2 linked regions of the [Eubacterium] eligens ATCC 27750 genome follow. The protein of the gene in region 1 interacts with the protein of each later gene in a pairwise test. Links are inferred from orthologs where the notes say so. Each region holds a gene or a part of one and is shown in the gene's direction. Other genes may lie near its edges.

Region 1 (13,109 bases):
ATACGGCAAGAGTGTTAAGTTTGATTTTTCATCACAGAAGTTAGCATCATTTAACAGAGGACTTATTCATTATGCTGATTACTGGTATTTTGAAGGAATAAACTTCTATCATGCAGGAGATAATGGTGTTCTTCTTTCTGGAAACAATAACATTTTTGAAAAATGTGTATTTGAGGCTAACAGAGATACAGGTCTTCAGATTGCAAGAAAAGATGCAAATGCACAGCCGATTAAAGATACATGGCCAAGCAATAACCTGATTATCAACTGTACATCATTTAATAATGTTGACCCAGTTGATGAGGGTGGAAATGGTGAAAATGCAGATGGATTCGCAGCTAAGCTTACATGTGGAGAAGGCAATGTATTTGATGGATGTATCTCATACTGTAATTCAGATGATGGATGGGATCTTTACGCTAAGCCAGCGACAGGTTCAATCGGAGTTGTCACAATCAGAAACTGTATAGCATATGGTAACGGAAAGCTTTCAGATGGTTCTGGAGAGGCTGCCGGAGATATGAATGGATTCAAGCTTGGTGGAAGCAATAAAGCTGTTCCTACACCTCATGTTGTATTAAACTGTCTTGCATTAAATAATGGTGCATGTGGTTTTACAGATAATGGTAACGGTGGTGCATTAACAATAATGAACTGCACAAGTGTTGCTAATGGTAAATATGCAAAGAAGAGCAACTTCACATTCTACAGATCATCAAGTGATTCTATGTATATGGGCCTTGTATCTGTAAATGATACGGATTCAGATAAGTTTGTTGGAAAGATGTTAAATTCAATCTATTTTAACTCTAAGAAGTATTATAGAATATCAGGCATGATACCAACAGTAATGGCAAGTGGAGACAAGAAGGGGGATGTTGTAAGCAATCCATCTGGTATATCAGGTATGTTTATTAACACTAATAATACTATTGATACTAATAAGAACATTGATTCTCAGATAAGAAATGCAGATGGAACCATTAATGTTAAGGGACTTTATGAGACAACTGGTGAATATGCAACTATGGGAGCACATTTTAGTGCTGCTAACCAGATTATAAAGGTTTTAGTAAACACTAATGTAAAGGAAGATGAAACAAAGACAGAGGAAACATCTTCTTCACAGGAAACAACAAAGGCAACACAGGCTCCAACAAAGGCAACAGAAGCAACAACAAAGGAGACACAGGCTCCAACAAAGGCAACAGAGGCAACAACAAAGGAGACACAGGCTCCAACAAAGGCTACAGAGGCAACAACACAGAATCCAACAACAGCTGCTCCTACAGAAGCAGCAGGAAAGAAGCTTGTTCTTAATGCCAATGATATGACAGCAGGAGATATCAATTCATCAATCTATGCGGATGGATTTAAGATTATAGCATCAGCAGACAGTATGGTTTCTGTTGATTCTAACAGCAAGTCATACAACGGAAAGAACTTTAAGCAGAGAATCAAGCTTGGTGGAACTGGAACAACAACAAAGAGAGCAATTGAATTCAAGACAGCAGGAGCATCAACAGTTACTGTATATGCTATGAGCTCATCTAGCAAAGAGGCTAGAAAGTTACAGATTCTTGATGATGATGGAAAAGTTGTAGCATCATCAGCAGAACTTGGTGGAAAGAATCTCGTATCAGCAACATTTAATATTAAAGAGGCAGGAGAATATTATTTAGCAGGAGTTTCAGGCGGTGTTAATGTATATTATATTGAGGTATCTAATGGTATAGCATTAACAGGCTCAACAGAGACACCAACAACAAAGCCAACAGAGACACCAACAACAAAGCCAACAGTAGCACCTACAGAGGCACCAACAACAGAGCCAACAGTAGCACCTACAGAGGCACCAACAACAGAGCCAACAGTAGCACCTACAGAAGCACCAACAACAGAGCTAACAGTAGCACCTACAGAAGCACCAACAACAAAGCCAACACAGGCAGCTGGAAGCACAACTGAGGCTAAGAGAGCAGAGATTGCAGCAGACGAGGAAAAGATTACTAACTCACAGGTTGAGACGGTAGCTTCAGATACAACAGCATCAGCTAAAACACCAGAAGTTGCAGCAGATGAGACAAAGACAGGTGATGCAAGCCATATGATGATGTATGTAATTATATTTATCAGTGCATTAGCAGTATTTACAGGGGTAGCAGTTGTATCAAAAAGACGCAGAGTAAAGTAATATTCGATTAATAATATACTTATAAGAATTTACTTCTCCTAATATTTCTAAAAGAGGCTTTCGGTATAATGCCGGGGGCTTCTTTTGATTTCAAATAAAAATATAAAGAAAAATGCTAAAAAACTTAAAAATCACTTGCATTATCCAATGGGCTGTGATATATTTTCTTAGACACAAAAACAAATGTCCGTCACAGAAAGACAGAACAGAGGGAAGTGTCTTTTAGATTTTACATATTGAAGGAGTTAAAAATGAGCGATAAGTTAAGAGTTGGTATCCTTGGCGGTACAGGTATGGTAGGACAGAGATTTATAACATTACTTGAGAATCATCCTTGGTTTGAGGTCGTTTTAGTAGCAGCTTCAGGACGTTCAGCAGGAAAGCTTTATGAAGATGCTGTTGAAGGACGCTGGAAGATGCAGACACCAATGCCAGAGTTCGTTAAGAAGATGACTGTATATGATATGGATAAGGATTTTGATGAAATTGTTTCTAAGGTAGATTTCGTATTCTGTGCAGTTAATATGCCTAAGGACCAGATTAAGGCTATAGAGGAAAGATATGCTAAGGCAGAAGTTCCAGTTGTTTCTAATAACAGTGCTAATCGTTGGACACCAGATGTTCCTATGGTTGTTCCAGAAATCAACCCAGAGCATCTTGAAGTTATTAAGTATCAGAGAGAAAGACTTGGTACTAAGAGAGGATTTATCTGTGTTAAGCCTAACTGTTCAATCCAGAGCTACACACCTGCTCTTAATGCATTAAAGGAATTCGGACCAAAGCTTGTTGTTGCAACAACATATCAGGCAATCTCAGGTGCTGGTAAGACATTTGAGCAGTGGCCAGAGATGGTTGAGAATATCATTCCTTATATTGGTGGAGAAGAAGAAAAGTCTGAAAAAGAGCCTTTAAGATTATGGGGTAAGATTGAGGACGGAAAGATTGTTCCTGCAAGTGATCCGGTTATCACATGCCAGTGTATCAGAGTTCCGGTTCTTGATGGACATACAGCAGCAGTATTTGTTAACTTTGAGAAGAAGCCTACTAAGGAACAGATTATTGAAAAGTGGAGAAGCTTCAAGGGAGTTCCACAGGAACTTAATCTTCCAAGTGCTCCAAAGCAGTTCATCCAGTATCTTGAAGAGGATGACCGTCCACAGGTTAAGCTTGATGTTAATTATGAGAATGGAATGGGTGTTTCACTTGGCCGTTTAAGAGAAGACAGTGTGTTTGATTATAAGTTTGTTGGTCTTTCACACAACACATTAAGAGGTGCAGCAGGTGGAGCTGTTCTTATTGCAGAGCTTCTTAAGGCACAGGGTTATATCACTCCTAAGGATGCAGAATAATTAAATTCTAATACACATACCAGAAAAGAGATGTCAGAGATGGCATCTCTTTTTACTTGCTTAAAAACCTATTATGATATAAAATTATGAAACGACTTAAAGAGTAAAGAGGGGACATTTACATTGAAGGAAAATTATTTTTATGCAATGCTGTCGAGAATGAAATATATTAACAGATGGGGACTTATGCAGAATACACGCCATGAGAATCTGTGCGAGCATAGTCTTGAAGTGGCATTCATAGCACATGCACTGGGAATTATCAACAATGAGATATATGGTGGGAATATTAATGCTGAAAGGCTTGCAATTCTTGGAATGTATCATGATGTTACAGAGATAATTACGGGTGATCTTCCGACTCCTGTAAAGTATTACAATCCGGTTATAAGAAATGCTTATAAGGAAGTAGAGCATGTTGCAGAGGAGCAGATGCTCTCAGGTCTGTCATCTGATATAAGAGCACATTATAAGGGTGTGTTATCAGAGACAGAAGAGGAAGAAGAACTCTGGAAATATGTAAAGGCGGCTGATAAGATGTCAGCTTATATCAAATGTCTTGAGGAAAAGAAGTCTGGTAATATGGATTTTGCTGATGCGGAAAAGACAATATATCAGGCTATTGTTGATATGAATATTCCGGAAGCAGATTATTTTATAAAAGAATATATACCAGCTTATATGGGAACTCTTGATGCTTCAGGAGAATAATAATTGTGTAATAGACACAGAAATGAGGGATATAATGGGAAAATCCGTATATATCGCGGAAAAACCAAGCGTGGCGCAGGAGTTTGCCAAGGCACTGCATGTGAACTTCACAAGAAAAGACGGATATCTTGAGGGTGGAGACCATATTGTGACATGGTGTGTCGGACATCTGGTAACTATGAGCTACCCGGATGCATATGATCCTAATCTGAAAAGATGGAGCTTTGACACATTGCCATTCATACCAAAGGAATTCAAGTATGAGGTTATACCTGCAGTTGCGAAACAGTTTAATATAGTTAAAGACATTCTTACAAGGAATGATGTTGAATATATATATGTGTGTACCGATTCAGGACGAGAGGGAGAATATATATACAGGCTTGTGAGGCAGGAGGCAGGCGTTAAGGGAAAGAAAGAGCGCCGTGTGTGGATTGATTCGCAGACAGAGGAAGAGATTCTTAAAGGAATTAATACAGCTAAAGATATATCTGAATATGATAATCTGAGTGATTCAGCGTATCTTCGTGCGAAGGAAGATTATCTTATGGGAATTAATTTCTCAAGAGTTCTTACATTGAAATATGGACGCAATATTGCCAATTATCTGCATCTTGACAGGGCAGTTGTATCTGTCGGCAGGGTTATGACATGTGTTCTTGGAATGGTAGTAAGAAGGGAACGGGAGATAAGAAGCTTTGTTAAAACTCCATTCTACAGGGTTATAGGTCAGGCACAGGTTGAGAATTCAACATTTGACGCAGAATGGCGTGTGAGTGATAAGAGTATGTATGCGGGCACACCGTATTTGTATAAGGATAATGGTTTTAAGGACAGGGAGAAGGCTGAGGAGCTTGTTAAGTTCTTATCTGACCCACTGCCGGCACAGGGAGTAGTTGATTCTATTGAGAGAAAGAAAGAAACCAAGAATCCACCACTTCTGTACAACCTTGCCGAGATTCAGAATGAATGCAGCAAGTTGTTTAAGATAAGCCCTGATGAGACCCTTAATATTATTCAGGAGCTGTATGAAAAGAAACTGGTTACTTATCCAAGAACTGATGCGAGAGTGTTATCAACAGCAGTAAGTAAGGAAATACATAAGAATATAGGCGGACTTAGGAATTTTCCTCCTGTGAAGGAGATAGCAGAGCATATATTACAGAATAATATGCAGAAGGGAATTGAAAAGACAAGATACTGCAATGATAAAGCAATCACAGACCATTATGCGATTATTCCGACAGGACAGGGGTTTAATAATTTAAAGAACTTGTCAGTTACAGCTGCGAGAACCTATGAGATAATTGTAAGAAGATTTTTAAGTATATTCTATCCACCGGCTATTTATCAGAAGGTAAGTATTATCAGTGATGTAAAGAATGAAAAGCTGTATGCTTCATTTAAAGTGCTTGTAGATGAAGGTTATCTTAGCGTAGCTAAGAACTCATTTGCAAAGGCGAGAAATGATGCAAAAGTAAAGGATGATGATAGCGTCGATAATAAGGAAGATAATAAATGTGATGTAGCTTTATTTGAGGTATTGAAAAAATACAGAAAAGGTTCTACAATCACATTTAATGGGTTTAATATCAAAGAAGGTGAAACATCACCTCCTAAGAGATATAATTCAGGTTCTATTATTCTTGCAATGGAGAATGCAGGACAGCTTATTGAAGATGAGGAGCTGCGTGCCCAGATTAAGGGTAGTGGAATAGGAACAAGTGCTACAAGAGCAGAGATTCTTAAAAAACTTAATACTATTAAGTATATTTCTATTAATTCTAAGACACAGATTATTACGCCTACATTTTTAGGCGAGATAATATATGATGTTGTAGACAATTCTATCAGGCATCTGCTTAATCCGGAGCTTACGGCAAGCTGGGAAAAAGGACTTACAGGTGTAGCAGAGGGGAATATTACAGCAGATGAGTATATGGAAAAGCTTGATGGTTTTGTTTCAAGAAGAACAAGGGCTGTTATGGCATTAAGGAATCAGGTGGGGCTTGTAGGGCTTTTTAACGAGACTGCTAAGAATTATAAGTAAATGAGTGAAAGGAATTAAATATATGTGCGGAATTGCAGGATATGTAGGAGACAGAGAAAGCGCAGATGTACTTGTAGATGCATTGTCTAAGCTTGAATACAGGGGATATGACTCAGCAGGTATTGCGGTATTTGATCATGGCAATATTAAGGTTAAGAAATGCAAGGGAAGACTTGCCAACCTTGTTGAGAAGATGGATGAAGAGGGAAAACCACAAGGACATGTTGGAATTGGTCATACAAGATGGGCTACACATGGAGAACCATCAGATATCAATTCACATCCACATGGTAATAAGAGAGTTACTATTGTACATAACGGTATTATTGAGAACTACAAGAAGCTTAAGGATTTTCTTATCGGAGAGGGATATAGCTTTGCAAGTGAAACAGATACTGAAGTTGCAGCAAAGCTGCTTGACTACTACTATGATGGCGATCCTATGAAGACTATTGCAAAGGTGTTATCAGAGATTAAGGGTTCATACGCACTTGGAATTATGTTCAGAGATTTCCCTGATGAAATATTTGCAGTAAGAAAGGACAGTCCTCTTATTGTTGGTGTTGGAGAACATGAGAATTTTATAGCATCTGATGTACCGGCTATTATTCATTATACAAGAGATTATTATCTTCTTGACCAGAATGAGATTGCAGTTATTAAGAAGGATTCAGTTAAGATATATGATGTTCATGGCAATGAGATACATAAGGAATTAAATACTGCTGACTGGGATGTTGATGCTGCAGAAAAGGGCGGTTATGCGCACTTTATGCTTAAGGAAATCCATGAGCAGCCAGATTCTGTAAAGAGAACAATCATGCCAAGAATCATGGACGATATGCCTGATTTCAGTGCAGAAGGATTCAATCCTGACAAGTTAAAGAATTATAAGAATATATATATTGTTGCCTGTGGTACTGCAATGCATGCCGGAATGGTAGGAAAATATATAATAGAAAAGATGGCAAGAGTATCTGTAACTGTTGATATTGCATCAGAATTCAGATACAGAGATCCTCTTATCAGTGAAGATGATCTTATGATTGTTATATCACAGTCAGGTGAGACTGCTGATACTAAGGCTGCACTTGAACTTGCAAAACAGGCAGGTGCTGATACTATGGCAATTGTTAATGTTAAGGGTTCATCAATTGCAAGAGAAGCAGATATGGTTGTATATACACATGCGGGTCCTGAGATTTCAGTTGCTTCAACAAAGGCATATATGGTTCAGATATCAATTATGTATTTAATTGCATTTGAATTAGCTTATGCTAATGGTAAGATGGATGAGGCAGAATGCAGCAGATACACTAAGATGCTTGAAGAAATACCTGAGGTTATTGAAGAAGCCATTGCACTTGAGAGTAAGTGTCAGTTTGCAGCTTCTAAGCTTATTAATGCAGACAGTCTTCTTTATATAGGACGAGGTCTTGATTATGCACTCAGTATGGAAGGCTCTCTTAAGTTAAAGGAGATATCTTATATTCATTCTGAATCATATGCAGCAGGAGAGCTTAAGCATGGAACTATCTCGCTTATTACAGAACAGATGCCTGTAATTGCAATTGCAACACAGAAGAATCTTGAGGAAAAGACTATAAGTAATATTAAGGAAGTTAAGTCAAGAGGAGCATTTGTAGTGCTTATTGCAGAACCAGAGCTTGATATTGAGGATGGAGTGGCAGATATTGTTATTAAGCTTCCACAGGCAGACCAGCTTCTTATGCCTATGGTTGCGGCAGTTCCATTACAGCTTATTGCCTACTATACAGCAGTTCTTAAGGGTAACGATGTTGATAAGCCAAGAAACCTTGCAAAATCTGTTACGGTTGAATAATTGATATAAAGAGGATATTAGATATGAATAATGATGCATTAAAGATAAGTAATCTGTATGACCTTAATGAAACTATTGCAGCAAAGGTATTTGAAGGCTGTACATATCCATGGGAAGTACTTGCAAAGATTGGTGATTTTATTGTAGAACTTGGCAATACTCTGCCAGAAGATGAATATGAGAAGCGTGGGGAGAATATATGGGTTCACAGAACTGCAAATGTATTTCCATCAGCTTATATTGCAGGACCTGCAATTATCGGTAAAGATGCCGAGGTAAGACACTGTGCATTTATCCGTGGAAAAGCTATTGTAGGTGAGGGTGCTGTTGTCGGTAATTCAACTGAGCTTAAGAATGTAATTCTTTTTAATAAGGTTCAGGTTCCACATTATAATTATGTTGGAGATTCAATTCTTGGATTCAAGGCTCATATGGGAGCAGGCTCTATAACATCTAATGTTAAGTCTGACAAGAAGCTTATTACTATTAAAGGACCTGACTGCAATATTGATACAGGTATCAAAAAGATAGGTGCTTTCCTTGGAGATAATGTTGAGGTTGGCTGTGGCAGCGTACTTAATCCTGGAACAATCGTTGGAAGAGAGAGTAATATTTATCCGCTTTCAAGTGTAAGGGGCTTTATTCCGGCAGGTTCTATATATAAGAAGCAGGGCGAAGTAGTAACTAAGAGATAATTATGTGAATTTTTTGTTTTATTAATGTAAAAATGTTGTGTCTCACATTGACTAATGCAAAAGTTTGTGAGAAAATAGTCAAGGCTTGGACGACGGCTTCTGGCCGTCGTTTCATTTATAGTAAACACTATGAATTACGAAAGGAGTAATAAGATGATTTACACACAGGAAGTAGAGAATATGTGTCCAGTAGCACAGGGCGTTCATCATGGAGCAGCTCCAGTGCCAACAGAAGGTAAATGGGTACAGAATAAGAAGGTTGAAGATATTTCAGGTTTTACACATGGTGTAGGCTGGTGTGCTCCTCAGCAGGGTGCATGTAAGCTTACTCTTAATGTTAAGGAAGGTATCATTCAGGAAGCTTTAGTTGAGACTATCGGATGTTCAGGTATGACACATTCAGCAGCTATGGCAGCAGAGATTTTACCAGGACTTACAGTTATGGAAGCTCTTAACACTGACCTTGTCTGTGATGCAATTAACACAGCTATGAGAGAGTTATTTTTACAGATTGTTTACGGAAGAACTCAGAGCGCATTCTCTGAGGGTGGACTTGCAGTTGGTGCCGGTCTTGAAGATCTTGGTAAGGGACTTCGTTCTCAGGTTGGTACTATGTATGGTACATTAAAGAAAGGTCCTCGTTACCTTGAGATGGCTGAAGGTTATGTAACAGGTATTGCCCTTGATAAGGACAACCAGATTATCGGTTACAAGTTTGTCAGCCTTGGTAAGATGACAGACTTCATTAAGAAGGGTGATGACCCTACAACAGCATATGAGAAGGCTTGCGGACAGTACGGAAGAGTTGCAGATGCTGTTAAGATTATTGACCCAAGAACAGATGAAGAAGTTAAGTAAGGAGGACAATTAGAATGGCTTTATTTGAATCATATGAGAGAAGAATAGATAAGATTACTTCAGTTCTTAACAGCTATGGTATAGCTAGTATTGAAGAAGCTGAAAAGATTACTAAGGATGCCGGATTAGATGTATATGCTATGGTTAAGGGTATCCAGCCAATTTGTTTTGAAAATGCATGCTGGGCTTACACAGTAGGTGCAGCAATCGCTATCAAGAAGGGTGCAAGAAAGGCTTCAGAAGCTGCTGCAGCTATCGGTGAGGGTCTTCAGGCATTCTGTATTCCAGGTTCAGTTGCTGACCAGAGAAAGGTTGGTCTTGGACATGGTAACTTAGGAAAGATGTTACTTGAAGAAGAGACAGAATGTTTCGCATTCCTTGCAGGTCATGAATCATTCGCTGCTGCTGAAGGTGCTATCGGTATCGCAGAGAAGGCTAACAAGGTTAGACAGAAACCTCTTAGAGTTATCCTTAACGGTCTTGGTAAGGATGCTGCTAAGATTATCTCAAGAATTAACGGATTCACATTCGTTGAGACAGAGATGGATTATTCAACAGGCGAAGTAAAGGAAATCTCTAGAACAGCATACTCAGATGGTCTTCGTTCTAAGGTTAACTGCTACGGCGCTAACGATGTAACAGAAGGTGTTGCAATCATGTGGAAGGAGAATGTTGATATCTCTATCACAGGTAACTCAACAAACCCTACAAGATTCCAGCATCCAGTTGCAGGTACATATAAGAAGGAAAGACTTGAAGCTGGAAAGAAGTACTTCTCAGTAGCTTCAGGTGGTGGTACAGGACGTACACTTCACCCAGATAATATGGCAGCAGGTCCTGCTTCTTATGGTATGACAGATACTATGGGACGTATGCACTCAGATGCTCAGTTCGCCGGTTCTTCATCAGTTCCAGCTCACGTTGAAATGATGGGATTAATCGGAATGGGTAATAACCCTATGGTTGGTGCTACTGTAGCTGTAGCTGTTTCTATCGAGGAAGCTGCTAAGAATGGCAAGTTCTAATTAAAAATGTATATTAAAACCGTATAATACGGGCTTTAAGAGCCTGTCACATCAGATTGGTGTGGCAGGCTCTTATTTTTACAAGGTATCATTATTGTCTGTTTGTTCTTTAAAAAATTCATTAAAATCACATTCAAATATATGGGTAAGTCCTATAAGCATATCTACGGATGGATTATTTCTTCCATTTTCTACTTTACTGAATATTCCAGAGGTTACATCAATATTCATAAGCTGCAATCTTGCTACAATATCAATAGCTTTCATTTTTCTTTCAATGCGAAGTCTTTTGATATTAGAACCTACTAAAGGGTTCTTGTGCTGGTTAATTCTTTCTGCCATAATTATTCACCTTCTTTTAATTTTTTAGGATCAAAAAAATTATGTCCAAAATGGAAAATAAAAGTGTCCAAAATGGAAGAAAAGTGATATAATATAAAAAAATAAAAATAAAAGGAGATTGGAAATGAAACAAAAGAACAAAATCAAACAATTAATGGGAACTGCACTTGCTGCAATTACAGCATTTGTCATGGCTGCTGGAATTAATGGAAATATTACGACAGTTAAGGCTGATGAGATATCAAAAATAATTAAGTATAATGCAGAAGGGTTTGAAGTAAAGGACATTGATGCTTGTGATCTTGAGGTTATTAATGAATACTTTGGTACCAGCTTTACAGGGCTTAATGTTTTTTCAGAAAACAGCTCAATTGAAGTTGATGAAGAAAGATCAACACTTACTCTTGATGATATTAAAACATGTGGCGCTATAGGATATTCATTATCAAGGGATGAAGCAGGAAAGCTTGTGATTACTAAGGCTAATAATGGTTCAATAATAGGAATAAATCCGCCTATGTATTATGGAAGCTTTAATAAAGGATTCGAGTATGATGAGCTGTTTGCAGTTAATGGTTCAAGTAAATTAGGAACAACAAGACATTTCCAGAAAATAGTTTTCTCAAAGGCTTACGGCTGCAAGGATGATGAGGGATATTATATTGATAAAAGCATGGATCTGCAGTCAACAACAAAAGTTGATTTTACATATATGTATATAACATGTGTTGATGGTGTCGGCGATGGAGATGCTTTACTTTTTATGCCTGATTATATGGTAGATAAGACTGTACTTAAATTCGCTGATAATTCAGAGGTAAAACCGGATAATAATTATACTGTCAATGTAGACAAGTCTATGACTGCAGAGGAATTCAATGATGTTTTAGCCAAGAATGCAACAAAGGATGTAATAATTAAAACAGATAATGGTGTTACATTTACATTTGCAAAGGGAACAATGAACAAGGTTGATGGCGTATCAGCATATGATTTTACAACACAGATAGTATCAGACTTTGAAAATGCTGATATTGTTAAAGCAGTAGTTAAAAATGACGGCTTTGTATCACAGATTAAGTTTAACTATTCAGGAAATCTTCCAGCTAAGGCACAGATAACAATTCCTGTAGGAACAGATTATGCAGGACAGACTTTACAGTATTCATTAGTAAATGATGATAATACTCTTACTTTAATTCAGAATGTTGTCGTTGGTCAAAATGGATATGTAACTGTTTCACAGGATCATTGTTCAACATATGTTCTTACTAAGGCTTCAGAGGTAAAGGAAGGCGAAAGCACACAGGCACCTACAGAAAATGAAGATGTACAGGCACCTACAGAAAATGAAGATGTACAGGCTCCACAGACATCAGATAATTCTGCTGTAGTAATGATATCATTACTTGCAGTTGTTTCATTAATGGGAATGGTTGTATTCGGAAAGAAGAGAGTATTATAATTATATGAAAAATATATTAAAGGATAAGAAATTATTAATTGCAGGCGCATGTGCTGCGGTAATAATTGTTGTTCTGGCTGTTATTCTTATCGTTAATGGAGTTAAGAAATCTGGAAATAAAGCTGTCGCAGATAATAAAGCGCAGAAGAATGAGAGTACAACTGTAAATTCAGATGAGAATAAAACAGTAAAACAGACAGAAACTGCAACGGAAAGTGAAATAAGCACAGAGAGTACAGAAAATAACAGTTCTGAGGAAAGCTCTGCATCAGAAGAAAACGGAAGCTTTCAGGCTGACAGCAGTAACGATGGTAATGACGATTCGTCAGGTAATTATAATGGTTCTGCTGATAGTAACCAGAATAGCTATGTTAAACCGTCTGCTGCATCGGCAAAGCATCTTGTATATAATGATGATGGTTCTTTTAATCTTCAGGAGAGTTATTGGAGCACAAGTTTTAAGTCGTCTGGTTATGTTTCTACAGAAGAATTGTCGAATGCGCTTTCTACTGTTCCTGAGTTTATGGAGCTGGTTAATAAAGTAAATGCATTGGGAAATCCGGTCAGCAGCTGGCAG
Region 2 (13,013 bases), 170 kb from region 1 along the record:
ATTATATCTATTGAAGATGGTCTTGATGAAGAGGACTGGGAAGGCTGGAAGAAGCTTACAGACAGACTTGGAGATAAGGTTCAGCTTGTAGGTGATGATCTTTTTGTTACTAATACAGAGAGACTCTCTAAGGGAATTGAACTTGGAGCAGGTAATGCAATTCTTATCAAGCTTAATCAGATTGGTTCAGTTTCAGAGACACTTGAAGCTATCAAGATGGCTCATAAGGCAGGATATACAGCAATCAGCTCACACAGATCAGGTGAGACAGCAGATACAACAATTGCAGACCTCGCTGTTGCTCTTAACACTTGCCAGATTAAGACAGGTGCTCCTTCAAGATCAGAAAGAGTTGCTAAGTATAACCAGCTTTTAAGAATTGAGGAACAGCTTGGCGCCAGTGCGGTATATCCGGGAATCAGGGCTTTTAATGTTAATAATGATTAATCATTTGAAACAGATATTGAAAAAATATTAAGAAAGCCTTATAGTTGTGTATGATTATAATATATGTAACAGGAAGGCGGAACAATGATTAAGAAATTAGGAAGAAACGACCATTGCTGGTGTGGCAGTGGTAAGAAATACAAAGCGTGTCATGAAGCATTTGACGATAAGTTAAGATATCTCGAGGATATTGGACATATTGTGCCATCACACAAGTTAATCAAGACACCTGAACAGATTGAGAAAATTAAAGAGAGTGCCAGGATAAATGTTGCGTGCCTTGATGCGGTTGCAGCAGAAATACATGAGGGCATGAACACTGCGGAGATTGATAAGATTGTATATGATGTAACCACTGATATGGGAGGAATTCCAGCACCACTTAATTATGAAGGATATCCTTACAGTGTGTGTACATCTGTTAATGAGCAGGTATGCCACGGATTTCCATCTAAGGATGTTATCCTTAAGTCAGGTGATATTGTAAATGTTGACTGTTCTACAATTCTTCACGGATATTTTTCAGATTCATCAAGAATGTTCTGTATAGGTGATGTTAAGCCTGAGGTAAAGAAGCTTGTTGATGTTACTAAGGAATGTGTTGAATTAGGACTTGAGCAGGTTAAGCCTTGGGGCTTCTTAGGCGATATGGGACAGGCAGTACATGACCATGCATATGCTAATGGATATACTGTTGTAAGAGAAATCGGCGGCCATGGAGTCGGACTTGAATTTCATGAAGACCCATGGGTTGGGTACAACACCAGAAAAGGAACAGATATGGTTATGGCTCCGGGAATGATGTTTACAATAGAGCCTATGGTTAATATGGGTAAGGTAAATGTTGTTACAGATGAAAAGAACGGCTGGGAAGTATCTACAGCTGATGGACTTCCTTCAGCACAGTGGGAAATTCAGGTTCTTGTAACAGAGGACGGACACGAAGTAATAAGTTGGTAAGAAATAAAATAAGTTCCTGCCAATCAGGCACGCTTTCGCTGCTCTCGCCTCGCAGCGGTACTAAATTCGCGTTACACGCTCATTAAGAACCGGCGGGCTCAAAGCGCCTGATTGGCAGGAACTTTTTTATTGATGTGATACCTATAGGTAGTCGCATTATTCAGCACACAAATGACATTGTATATCCAGAATTAGACGACTTGTCGTCCATCTGACAGTAGATATCCGGTGTTAAGAGACAGTTCACAGACATCAGACTGTCATATAATTATCATCATATAACCGCCTTCTGTGTCCATTTTCCACGTATGAATCTTATAAGGAATGCAAGTGAACGGAATCCCCAGTCGATGAACATACCAAACCATACACCGAGCACGCCAAGTCCTAATGTACCACCAAGAAGGTAACTGCTTCCCACACGGAATGCCCACATAGAGAAGATGCTTACCATCATTGTGTATTTGGCATCACCGGCAGCACGGAGAGCATTAGGCATAGTAAAGCTAAGTGGCCATATGAATATTGCTACAATTGAGAAGCAATGGATAAGGCTTAAACCGGTTTTGGTTGCTTCCGGTGACAGATGGAAAAGTCCTACCACAGGAACGGCAACTATTGTCATTACAATGTTGGTTGCAAGAATACCTGCATATGCAATAAACATAAGTTTTTTTCCATATCTTTTGGCTTCATCAGGCTTCTTTGCACCTATACACTGGCCAATAACAGTAATCATTGCCATGCCAATTGCGTTACCCGGAATATTGGCAAACATTGTAACAGAATTGGCAACAGAGTTGGCAGCGATGGCAGCAGTACCAAATGTTGAAACAAGGCTTGAAACAGAAAGCTTACCTATCTGGAACATGCCGTTTTCCAATCCGCTCGGAAGACCAATAGACAGAATCTTCTTAATGATAGAAGGTGATGGAAGAAAATCTTTGCAGGTCTTTATTCTTATTGCTGATTCTGTTCTGAACATAAATCCAATAATAATTATGGCTGATATGATTCGCGAAATAAGAGTGGCTAAAGCTACACCGGCAACTCCCATATCAAATACAAATATAAATAAAGCATTCCCACAAATATTGATTATGTTCATGATAAGGCTTGTGTTCATACTTATCTTGCTGTTTCCAATACTTCTAAAAAGAGCTGCACCTGCATTATAAACACCGAGGAACGGGTATGAGATTGCTGTTATATAGAAATATATACTTGCACTTTCAAATACATCTGTTTCAATCTTGCCAAATATGAAATTGATGATACCGTGATTGCCTATGAGAGAGATAACCATTAGTAATGATGATAGTGCACTCATAATAAATATAAGCTGTCCGGCAGATTTCTTGGACATATCAATGTTCCTGCTGCCAAGATACTGGCTGCATACAACAGCACCTCCGGTTGCAAGAGCTGATAATATCTGGATAAGCAGGTTGCTTATATTATCAACAAGTGCGACACCTGAAACTGCCGCCTCTCCTGCTATTGATACCATGAATGTATCAACAAAACCTACGCTGACAGCCAGCAGCTGTTCAAATATCAGAGGAATAATAAGCTTCTTTAAATCTTTAGATGTAAACATAATAATCTCCTATATTAATACATAGCATATCTTAATAATATAAAACAATAATTTATGTGAAAACATAAGAAAAGTAGCTGTATTTAATGCAAAATACATAAAAATTGCGAAAAGACTTTTGAAAGAAGAATAATTATCTGAACAAATCTTTAGAATAAATGATTGAAAATAAGACTTGTACATGATATAATACGATATAATTTGAATATATGAAGGAGGTATTGTCGTGAAACATATTAAGACAATCAGCAACCGCGTATTAAAGGATACAATGAAGCACGGCGGATGTGGCGAGTGCCAGACATCATGCCAGTCAGCATGTAAGACATCTTGCACAGTTGGTAACCAGAGCTGTGAGAATAAGAATAACTAGTATTTTTAGTAAGAGAGTGTCGAGCTATTCTGCACTCTCTTATTTTTCGTAAATGTATTGAGAACATTTACGGTTTGGAGGCTTTTTAATGATACATCAGTATAAGAATAACGGTTATAATATCGTATTGGATGTCAACAGCGGCTCAGTACATGTTGTTGATGATATGGTATACGATATTATAGGACTTTATGAGAATAATACTCTTGAGCAGATTACAGATGCACTTAGAGACAGATATTCTGTTCAGGATATTAAAGAGGCATATGAAGAGATTGACGAACTTAAGGAAGCAGGTCAGCTCTTTACAGAAGATATATATGAACCATATATAGATAATTTTAAGGACAGACCTACAGTTGTTAAGGCTTTATGTCTTCATATAGCACATGACTGTAATCTTGCATGTAAATATTGCTTTGCAGAAGAAGGCGAATATCATGGAAGAAGAGCTCTTATGAGTTACGAGGTAGGAAAGAAGGCTCTTGATTTCCTTGTTGCCAATTCAGGCTCAAGAAAGAATCTTGAGGTAGACTTCTTTGGCGGTGAGCCAACTATGAATTTTGAAGTTGTTAAGCAGCTTGTTGAATACGGAAGAAGCATAGAAGAGGCTAATAATAAGAAGTTCAGATTCACACTTACGACTAATGGTATTCTTCTTAATGACGAGATTCTTGATTTCGCCAATAAGGAGATGAGTAATATTGTACTTAGCATAGATGGACGTAAGGAGATTAATGACCTTATGCGTCCGACAAGGAATAACCACGGCAGCTCATATGACATTATAATGCCTAAGTTTAAGAAGGTGGCAGAGAGCAGAAATCAGATGAATTATTATGTCAGAGGTACATTTACACATAATAATCTGGATTTTTCAGAAGATGTTCTTCATCTTGCTGATGAGGGATTTGAGCAGATTTCTGTTGAGCCTGTTGTTGCACAGCCGACAGATTCATATGCTATAAGAGAAGAGGATATTCCGTTCCTTTGTGAACAGTATGATATCCTTGCGAAAGAAATCATTAAGCGAAAGAAAGCTGGTAAAGGCTTTAATTTCTTCCACTTTATGATAGATATTAATGGTGGTCCATGTGTTGCCAAGAGATTGTCAGGATGTGGTTCAGGCTGTGAGTATCTTGCAGTTACACCTTGGGGAGATTTCTACCCATGTCATCAGTTTGTTGGTAACGAAGATTTCCTTATGGGTAATGTTGATGATGGAATAGTAAGACCAGACATCAGAGACATGTTTAAGAATAGTAATGTCTATTCAAAGGAAAAATGTAAGAATTGTTTTGCAAAATTCTATTGCAGTGGTGGTTGTGCAGCTAACTCATATAACTTCCATGGTAATATCAATGATGCGTATGATGTTGGATGTGAACTTCAGAAAAAGCGTATAGAATGTGCAATAATGATTCGTGCGGCCATGGCTGAGGAAGAATAAGTATAAGGGAGAGTTTTTAACATGAAGTACAGTTTACCTAAGAAGATTATTTATTCAATAATCGTTGCTGTTTTACTGGTTGGACTTGTATTAACAGCATTTTTCGGACTTAATGGAAAGGGATACGGAAGCACCTATGATATAGATCTTGGTCTTGATCTTGCAGGTGGTGTAAGTATCACATATCAGATTAAGGAAGATAACTTTACATCACAGGATGTAGAGGATACAATCTATAAGCTTCAGAAGCGAGTAGAAGGAAAGAGTACAGAGTCACAGGTTTATAAGGAAGGTGACAACAGAATTACTGTTGAGATTCCTGGAGTAACAGATGCTAATGAGATTCTTAAGGAACTTGGTACACCAGGTTCATTGGAATTCCTCGATTCTACAGGATATACAGCATTCTCACAGGGCAATGATTACACACCACTTCTTACAGGTTCAGATGTAAAGGCAGCACAGGCTTACACTGATACTAACAGTTCAGAAGATACACCTTATGGTGTCCAGCTTACATTTACAGATGATGGTGCTACTAAATTCTATGATGCAACATCAGCTAATATTGGTAACAGAATATATATAGTATACGACGGAGAAGTTGTAAGTGCACCTAACGTTAAGACAGCTATATCAGGTGGTACAGCAACTATCACAGGTATGGAATCATTCGATGAGGCAGATAACCTTGCAACATATATAAGAGTTGGTTCAATTCCTCTTACACTTGAAGAAGTAAGCTCTAACATCGTTGGAGCACAGCTTGGACATGCTGCTATCAAATCAAGTTTAATTGCTGCTGCTATAGGTCTTGCATTACTCTGCTTATTCATGATTGTTATGTTCAGAATTCCTGGACTTGTTGCAACATTATCACTGATTATCTATACATCACTTGTTTTATTCCTTGTAAGTGTATATGATCTTACTCTTACACTTCCGGGTATTGCCGGTATTATTCTTGGTATTGGTATGGCAGTAGATGGTAATGTTATTATCTACACAAGAATAAGAGAAGAGATTGGTGCCGGAAAGTCTGTAGAAAGTGCTATTCTTTCAGGTTATAACAAGGCAACATCATCTATAGTAGATGGTAACGTAACAACACTTATCGCTGCTTTAGTATTGTACATATTCGGTACAGGTCCAGTTAAGGGATTTGCTACAACTCTTGCAGTTGGTAATATAGTATCAATTTTTACATCACTTGTTATTACTAAGGTTATTATGAAGCTTTTATATAACTTTGGTATCAGGGATGCTAAGTGGTATGGTAAGAATGTATACAGAAAGACGCTTGATGTTCTTAGCATTAAGAAATGGGCTGCGATTGGCTCAGCAGTAGTTATTGCTGCAGGTATCATAACTATGGCAGTTCAGGCTGGTCTTGGAAACAGAGCATTAAATTTCAGCCTTGAGTTTGTTGGTGGTTCAACAACAACATTTACATTTGATAAAGAATATACAGCAGAAGAGATTGAGGATAATATCATTCCTGTAATCAGAGATGCTGCAGGTATTACAGAGGTTCAGCAGCAGAAGGTTGCAGATTCAACACAGGTTTCATTCAAGACATCAGATCTTTCACTTGAACAGAGAGAAGCTATTGAAAATGCGGTTACAGCTAAGTATCCAATCAAAGATGGAACAATCGTTGAGACAGATACAATCAGCTCATCAGTTTCTGCAACAGTTAAGAGAGATGCTATTCTTTCAGTTATACTTGCTACAATCTGTATGTTGATATATATCTTTGTAAGATTCCGTGATATCAGATTTGCACTTGCAGCTGTATTAGCACTTCTTCATGATGTACTTGTTGTTCTTGCATTCTATGCATTTGCAAGAATTCCGGTTGGAACAACATTTATTGCATGTATGCTTACAATAGTAGGTTATTCTATTAACGGTACAATTATTATCTTTGACAGAATAAGAGAGCAGTTAAAGACAGCTAATTCAAAGACTAACATTACAGAGCTTGTTAACTCATCAATAACAAGCACAATGTCAAGAACAGTATATACATCTATAACAACACTTATAATGCTTATTGTTCTTTTCATTATGGGTGTAACTTCGGTTAAGGAGTTCACACTTCCACTTATCGTAGGTATTGTTGTTGGTGCTTACTCATCAGTATGCTTAACAAGTGCTATGTGGTACGTAATGGGTGGTAAGAAGAGAGGCGTTGTAGAAGAGAATAATAAAAAAGCAGCTTCCAAGAAAGAGGTTTTTGAAGACGGTTCTCAGGTTTAATTAACAGATACAATAAGTTTATGACATGGCGGGGATTGTATATCAGTTCCCGCCATAATTGGTTTAATAATGAAACAGGGAGAAAAGAGTGAAAAGCAACTGGAAAGTATACACTAAGAAAGCTGATTTCAAAGCAATTGGGGAAAGATTTGGCATTGACCAGGTTATGGCAAGAATTATCCGTAACAGAGGGTTAGAAACGGACGAGCAGATAAATATGTATCTTAATGGAACCGTGGATGATATGCATTCACCACATTTATTAAAGGATGCAGACAAATGTGTTGATATCCTGACAGACAAGATACATGCTGGGAAGAAAATACATATTATCGGTGATTATGATATAGATGGGATATGTTCAACAACTATTCTTTATAAAGGGCTAAAGGCAGCGGGAGCAGATGTTACATTTGCAGTACCAGACAGAATTATTGACGGATACGGTATTAATGAGCATCTGATAGATGAAGCATATAATAATGGAACTGATACGATTATTACATGTGATAATGGAATTGCTGCGATTGAGCAGATTAAATATGCTAAAGAAAAGGGAATGACAGTAATTGTTACTGACCATCATGATATTCCGTTTGACTTTGTTGATGGAGAAAAGATACATAAAGTACCACAGGCAGATGCAATTGTTAATCCTAAGCAGGAGGACTGTCCGTATCCATTTGATAAGCTGTGTGGAGCCGGAGTAGCCTTCAAGGTTATTAAGATTCTATATGAGAGACTTGGACTTAATCCAATCGATCTTGAAGAATATGCAGAGCTTATGGCAATTGCAACAATAGGAGATGTAGTTGATTTATCAGATGAGAACAGGGTAATTGTCAAATATGGTTTAAAGCATCTGGCAGTAACTTCTAATATCGGTATAAGAGCGCTTGTAGAGGCGTGTGAGCTTGAAATAGACAAGATAAGCTCATATCACATAGGATTTGTTATAGGTCCATGTCTTAATGCGACAGGAAGACTTGATTCAGCAAGAAGAGCCATTGAGCTGCTTCTTACTACAGATATGGAAGATGCGAGAAAGAAGGCTTTAGAGCTTCGCACACTTAATGTTGAAAGAAAAGATATAACAGAAGAATATGCCGCTATTGCAATTGAACAGGTTGAGAACACTGAACTAAAAGACGATAAGGTGTTAGTTGTGTATCTTCCTGAATGCCATGAAAGTGTTGCAGGGATAATTGCAGGAAGGGTAAGAGAAAAATTCTACAGACCTTCAATAGTAATCACTAAGGCAGAAGATGGTGCAAAGGGCTCAGGGCGTTCAATAGAAGGCTATAACATGTTTGAGGAGATAAGCAAATGTGGTAAACTCCTTAACAAATATGGCGGACATCCAATGGCTGCCGGAATATCGCTTGATATTGATAAAATTGATGAATTCAGGAAAGCGCTGAATGAGAATCAGACAATGACAGAAAATGTACTAACGCCGACAGTGTGGATTGATGTGCCTATGCCGGTTGATTATGTTGATATAAAACTTATAAAACAGTTTGAGAAGCTGCAGCCTTTCGGGAAAGGTAATGAAAAACCGGTGTTTGCAGACAGAAATCTTACTGTCAGACAGTCAGCTGTGATTGGAAAAAATAAAAATGTATTAAGATGTCAGTTAGAAAGTGAGCATGGCAAGCTGGTGACAGCAATCAGGTTCAAATTAGACGGACAGGAGATACCAGAGGTTGGAAGGAAGATATCTATGGTGTATTACCCGGATATTAATGAATATAATGGGATTGTTTCAATACAGTTTCGGATAGAAGACTGGAGATATGTGTAAATAGCAGCCTTCCAATAAAAGAACCGTCGGTTCTTTGACCTGTATAGGTCAATGGGACCGGCGGTTTATATATTCTGTCTTATACTTAGAATAGACGATTTTCTGGCTGTTATACAGGCTGTAATATCCGGATAACAGATAACTTAATGCAATACACAGAATTGTGAATTTCATTGTTGATGCACCAAACATCTCAATAGATAGAATGAATGATGTGAGTGGGCAGTTAGTTACTCCACAGAACACACTTACCATACCACATGCTGCACACAATCCAACAGGGAGTCCGAATATAGGTGCTAAGAAGCTTCCAAGCGTTGCACCCACGAAAAGAGTAGGAACAATCTCACCACCTTTGAATCCACCACCCAATGTTACGGCTGTAAACAGCATTTTTAAAAGGAATACATACCATGCACAGCTTGTTACAAAGCTTTTTGCAATAATATCTGAGCCTGCACCGAGATAATCAGTTGTGCCAAATATGTAACGCATGGAAATAACAAGGACTCCGGCAATAATTATTCTTATGTATGGGTTGTTTATGTAATTAATGTAGAGCTTTGAAGTACCGTGTAAAACAACACACAGCAGAATGCTTACAAGAGCAAAAAGTACGGACATGATGATGAATTTACTGCCATTAATAAAAGAAAAAGAAGCGATTTCATCAACTACAAAATGTGTAGATTCAAGTCCCAGTGCAGAGGCTATGCCCTGTGCTACAAATGCAGCGAGTACGCATGGCACTAAAGCAGCATAATACATAACACCAACGCTTATTACTTCCATAGAGAAAACGGCTGCTGCAATAGGTGTTCCAAAAAGTGCTGAGAAACAGGCACTCATACCACACATAATCATAATTCGAGTATCCTTCTCATCGAATTTAAATAGTTTTGCAAATGTATTGCCTAATGCACCACCGACCTGAAGCGCAGCACCTTCTCGTCCGGCAGAACCACCACAAAGATGGGTAAGAAGAGTTGATATAATTATAAGAGGGGCAACTCTTCCAGGTACTTCATCATTCGACTGTATTGCAGTTATGACAAGGTTAGTTCCGCGGTTTCCTGCTTCGTGAACAATGTTGTACATGAATACAATGATGATACCTGCAACAGGCAGTCCGAATAGTAAAAATGGGTATTCAACCCGCAGGCTGCCTACATAACCAAGCATCAGGTGAAATACAGCACCGACAGAACCGATAAAACAGCCACATACAAACGAACAGAATAGCCATTTGAAAAGAGTTATTACTGCAAGTTTAAGCCGTTGAATATATTCAAACAAAGTTTCTTTATCCATATCCCAATACCTCATACTTTAAAAGTCCTTTTTACTCATGTTGCTGTTATGATAATCCGGATTATTGGTTACATCCTGTATAAACCATGAAGGTGGAGTGTATGAATTGGCTGCTTCAATAGTTGGAAATTCAACCTCAGCAAGAACAGTGCCTGCAAAAAGCCCCTCAAATATGTCTAGTTCAATTGTATATCCGCTATCATCAGGAATTTCATAACGTTTCTTGGTTATAATATTGCCATCAGCCTTTTTTATCAGATGATCATATGCATTCTTATTAAGTGGAAGATTATATTCTTCCCTTGCTATCATGCCGTTTCCTTTGTAGGTAAGATAAAAGTCATCATTGTCACGCCTTACGCGCACAACAGGGGAAGTATTAAGATAACCCTGTTCAATAATGCGGCATGGATATAAATCTATATCGTCAGGTATTCCTGACACAAGATATTTACGCTCGATTTCCATAATAAACCTCGATTCTTTTAACTTAATTAAATAAAGAGAAAAAAGGCTGCCACATAAGTGACAGCCTTTAAAAGTCATTCAATAATTACTTCTTCTTAGACTTCTTAGCTGGAGTGTTTACAACATCCTTTAAAGCCTTACCAGCCTTGAACTTAGGTGCCTTAGAAGCAGGAATCTGGATAGCCTTTCCTGTCTGAGGATTCTTACCTGTTCTTGCAGCTCTTTCAGCAACTTCAAATGTACCGAAACCTACTAACTGGATCTTTTCTCCAGCCTTTAACTGTTCTGCAACAGTGTCTGTAAAAGCCTTAACAGCCTTCTCTGCGTCCTTCTTAGAAAGCTCAGCCTTTTCTGCGATAGCAGCAACTAATTCTGACTTATTCATAATTAAATTGTCCTCCTTAAAAAATTAAGTAATAATAAGTATAAATTATTTATACTCCTAGATTGATAATTTGTCAATAAAAAGTGGCTCAAAATGGGGATTTTTGGCGCTTTTTGCTAATTGTAAACACTTACATTTCTTCCATTAATTCTTCCCAGTGTTCATATAATGTGTCTAATTCTTTCTTTAATTGAGTGGATTCATTATGAAGTTCCATTAAACGTGCTGTGTTACTGCCTATTGAAGGGTCAGAATATTCTGCATCAATAGCAGACATCCTGTCTTCGATTTCAGCAATTCTTTCTTCTGTTTTCTTGATTTCGTTCTGCTTTTTCTTAAGCTTATTCTGCTCTTCACGGGACTGCTGCCATGATAGTTTAGAGCTCTTTACAGAAATGTTGTCAGAAGAAATATCAGGTGTATCTGGAAAAGCCTTTGCTGTCAGTATATCCCTTTTTTCAATGTAATAATCATAATTGCCAATATAATTGACTATATTCTGGTTAGTGAGTTCAATAATTCTGGTTGCAGTAGCGTTGATAAAGTATCTGTCGTGGGAAACATATAGAACAGTGCCTGTGTAGCTGTTAAGTGCATTTTCAAGAATCTCTTTGGATACAATATCAAGATGGTTAGTAGGTTCATCAAGAATAAGCAGGTTGGCATTGGAAAGCATAAGCTTTGCCAGTGAAACTCTGCCACGTTCACCACCACTTAAATCGCGGATGTATTTGAATACATCATCATCAGTAAAAAGAAATGCAGCAAGGGTATTTCTTATTTGTGTGTTATTAAGGTCAGGATATGCGTCCTGAATCTCCTGAAAAAGGGTCTTGTCAGGGTCAAGCACATGATGTTCCTGATCGTAATAACCAATAGCAACCTTGGCACCAAGATAAATGCTTCCGCTGTCCGGCTGGATAATGCCATTAATAAGCTTTAATATAGTTGTTTTACCGGTTCCGTTATTACCTATTAAAGCAACACGCTCACCACGTTTAATCTCAAAATTAATATTATTGAAAAGAGTATTGCCGTCAAATGATTTGGTAAGGTCAGTAACAGTAAGAACATCATTACCACTTATAACAGATGGCTCAAGTTTAATGTTCATTTTTGCATTAAGTTCAACAGGCTTGTCAACAACCTTTATTTTATCAAGCATTTTTTCACGGCTCTCTGCACGTTTGATGGATTTTTCGCGGTTAAACTGCTTTAACTTGGCAATAACCTCTTCCTGATGCTTGATATCACGCTGCTGGTTTAAATATTCCTTTAACTTCATATTACGAAGAATTGCCTTCTTGGAAGCATAATCTGTGTAATTACCAGAAAAAACGGTACAGTCACCGTTATCAATTTCAATAATCTTGCTTACAATCTTATCAAGGAAATATCTGTCGTGAGCAACGATAAGAACAGCACCGCTGTAGTTGAGAAGATAATTCTCTAACCAGCTTATTGAATCCATATCAAGGTGGTTAGTAGGCTCGTCGAGCATTATAATATCGGGCTTGGAAAGTAATAGCTTACCTAAAGATACACGGGTTTTCTGACCTCCGGATAAAGTGTTTACGTGTAAAGAAAAATCCTCTTCAGCAAAACCAAGACCTTTGAGTACTCCCGTAATCTCACTCTTATACGCATAACCATTGTTCATCTCGAACTCATGATTAAGATTGGTATATCTGTTCATAAGGGATTCAAGTTCATCACCTGAAGCATTGTTCATTGCGGCTTCTATGCGTCTTAATTCACTTTCCATATCAAGGATATACTGTTTTACAGAAAGAAGCTCATCATAAATGCTTCTATCAGACTGAAGGTCCTGCTGCTGAGCAAGATAACCAAGAGTCTTATCCTTAGCAAGAGTGACAATACCTGTATCAGCAGGTTCTTCACCTGTGATAATCTTTAGCAGAGTAGATTTACCGGCACCATTGATTCCAACAA

The links.
Region 2: the proteins of EUBELI_RS06035 (region 1) and recJ interact in binary tests that used the Escherichia coli proteins (3 or more experiments, as listed by UniProt). The link is inferred for [Eubacterium] eligens ATCC 27750 from one-to-one orthologs.

The regions. Positions count from the first base shown.
Region 1 is NC_012778.1:1,259,056-1,272,164, reverse strand. The notes cover bases 3,861-6,796. They hold EUBELI_RS06035 (DNA topoisomerase), read left to right. Parts: upstream 3,861-4,288; coding sequence 4,289-6,304; downstream 6,305-6,796. Other genes in these bases: glmS (glutamine--fructose-6-phosphate transaminase (isomerizing)), read left to right, coding at 6,327-6,796; yfbR (5'-deoxynucleotidase), read left to right, coding at 3,861-4,254. Also shown: EUBELI_RS14610 (pectate lyase family protein), read left to right, coding at 1-2,194; asd (aspartate-semialdehyde dehydrogenase), read left to right, coding at 2,446-3,543; more of yfbR, read left to right, coding at 3,667-3,860; more of glmS, read left to right, coding at 6,797-8,147; EUBELI_RS06025 (LbetaH domain-containing protein), read left to right, coding at 8,171-8,842; EUBELI_RS06020 (iron-sulfur cluster assembly scaffold protein), read left to right, coding at 8,996-9,700; EUBELI_RS06015 (GGGtGRT protein), read left to right, coding at 9,715-10,725; EUBELI_RS06010 (helix-turn-helix domain-containing protein), read right to left, coding at 10,804-11,067; EUBELI_RS06005 (hypothetical protein), read left to right, coding at 11,192-12,532; EUBELI_RS06000 (hypothetical protein), read left to right, coding at 12,537-13,109.
Region 2 is NC_012778.1:1,427,343-1,440,355, reverse strand. The notes cover bases 6,699-9,538. They hold recJ (single-stranded-DNA-specific exonuclease RecJ), read left to right. Parts: upstream 6,699-7,180; coding sequence 7,181-8,896; downstream 8,897-9,538. Other genes in these bases: EUBELI_RS06720 (chloride channel protein), read right to left, coding at 8,945-9,538; EUBELI_RS06730 (protein translocase subunit SecDF), read left to right, coding at 6,699-7,092. Outside these bases: eno (phosphopyruvate hydratase), read left to right, coding at 1-447; EUBELI_RS06750 (methionyl aminopeptidase), read left to right, coding at 532-1,407; EUBELI_RS06745 (MATE family efflux transporter), read right to left, coding at 1,682-3,007; scfA (six-cysteine ranthipeptide SCIFF), read left to right, coding at 3,234-3,380; scfB (thioether cross-link-forming SCIFF peptide maturase), read left to right, coding at 3,469-4,830; more of EUBELI_RS06730, read left to right, coding at 4,852-6,698; more of EUBELI_RS06720, read right to left, coding at 9,539-10,207; EUBELI_RS06715 (CYTH domain-containing protein), read right to left, coding at 10,226-10,675; EUBELI_RS06710 (HU family DNA-binding protein), read right to left, coding at 10,761-11,060; EUBELI_RS06705 (ABC-F family ATP-binding cassette domain-containing protein), read right to left, coding at 11,191-13,013. UniProt on the Escherichia coli protein: Single-stranded-DNA-specific exonuclease.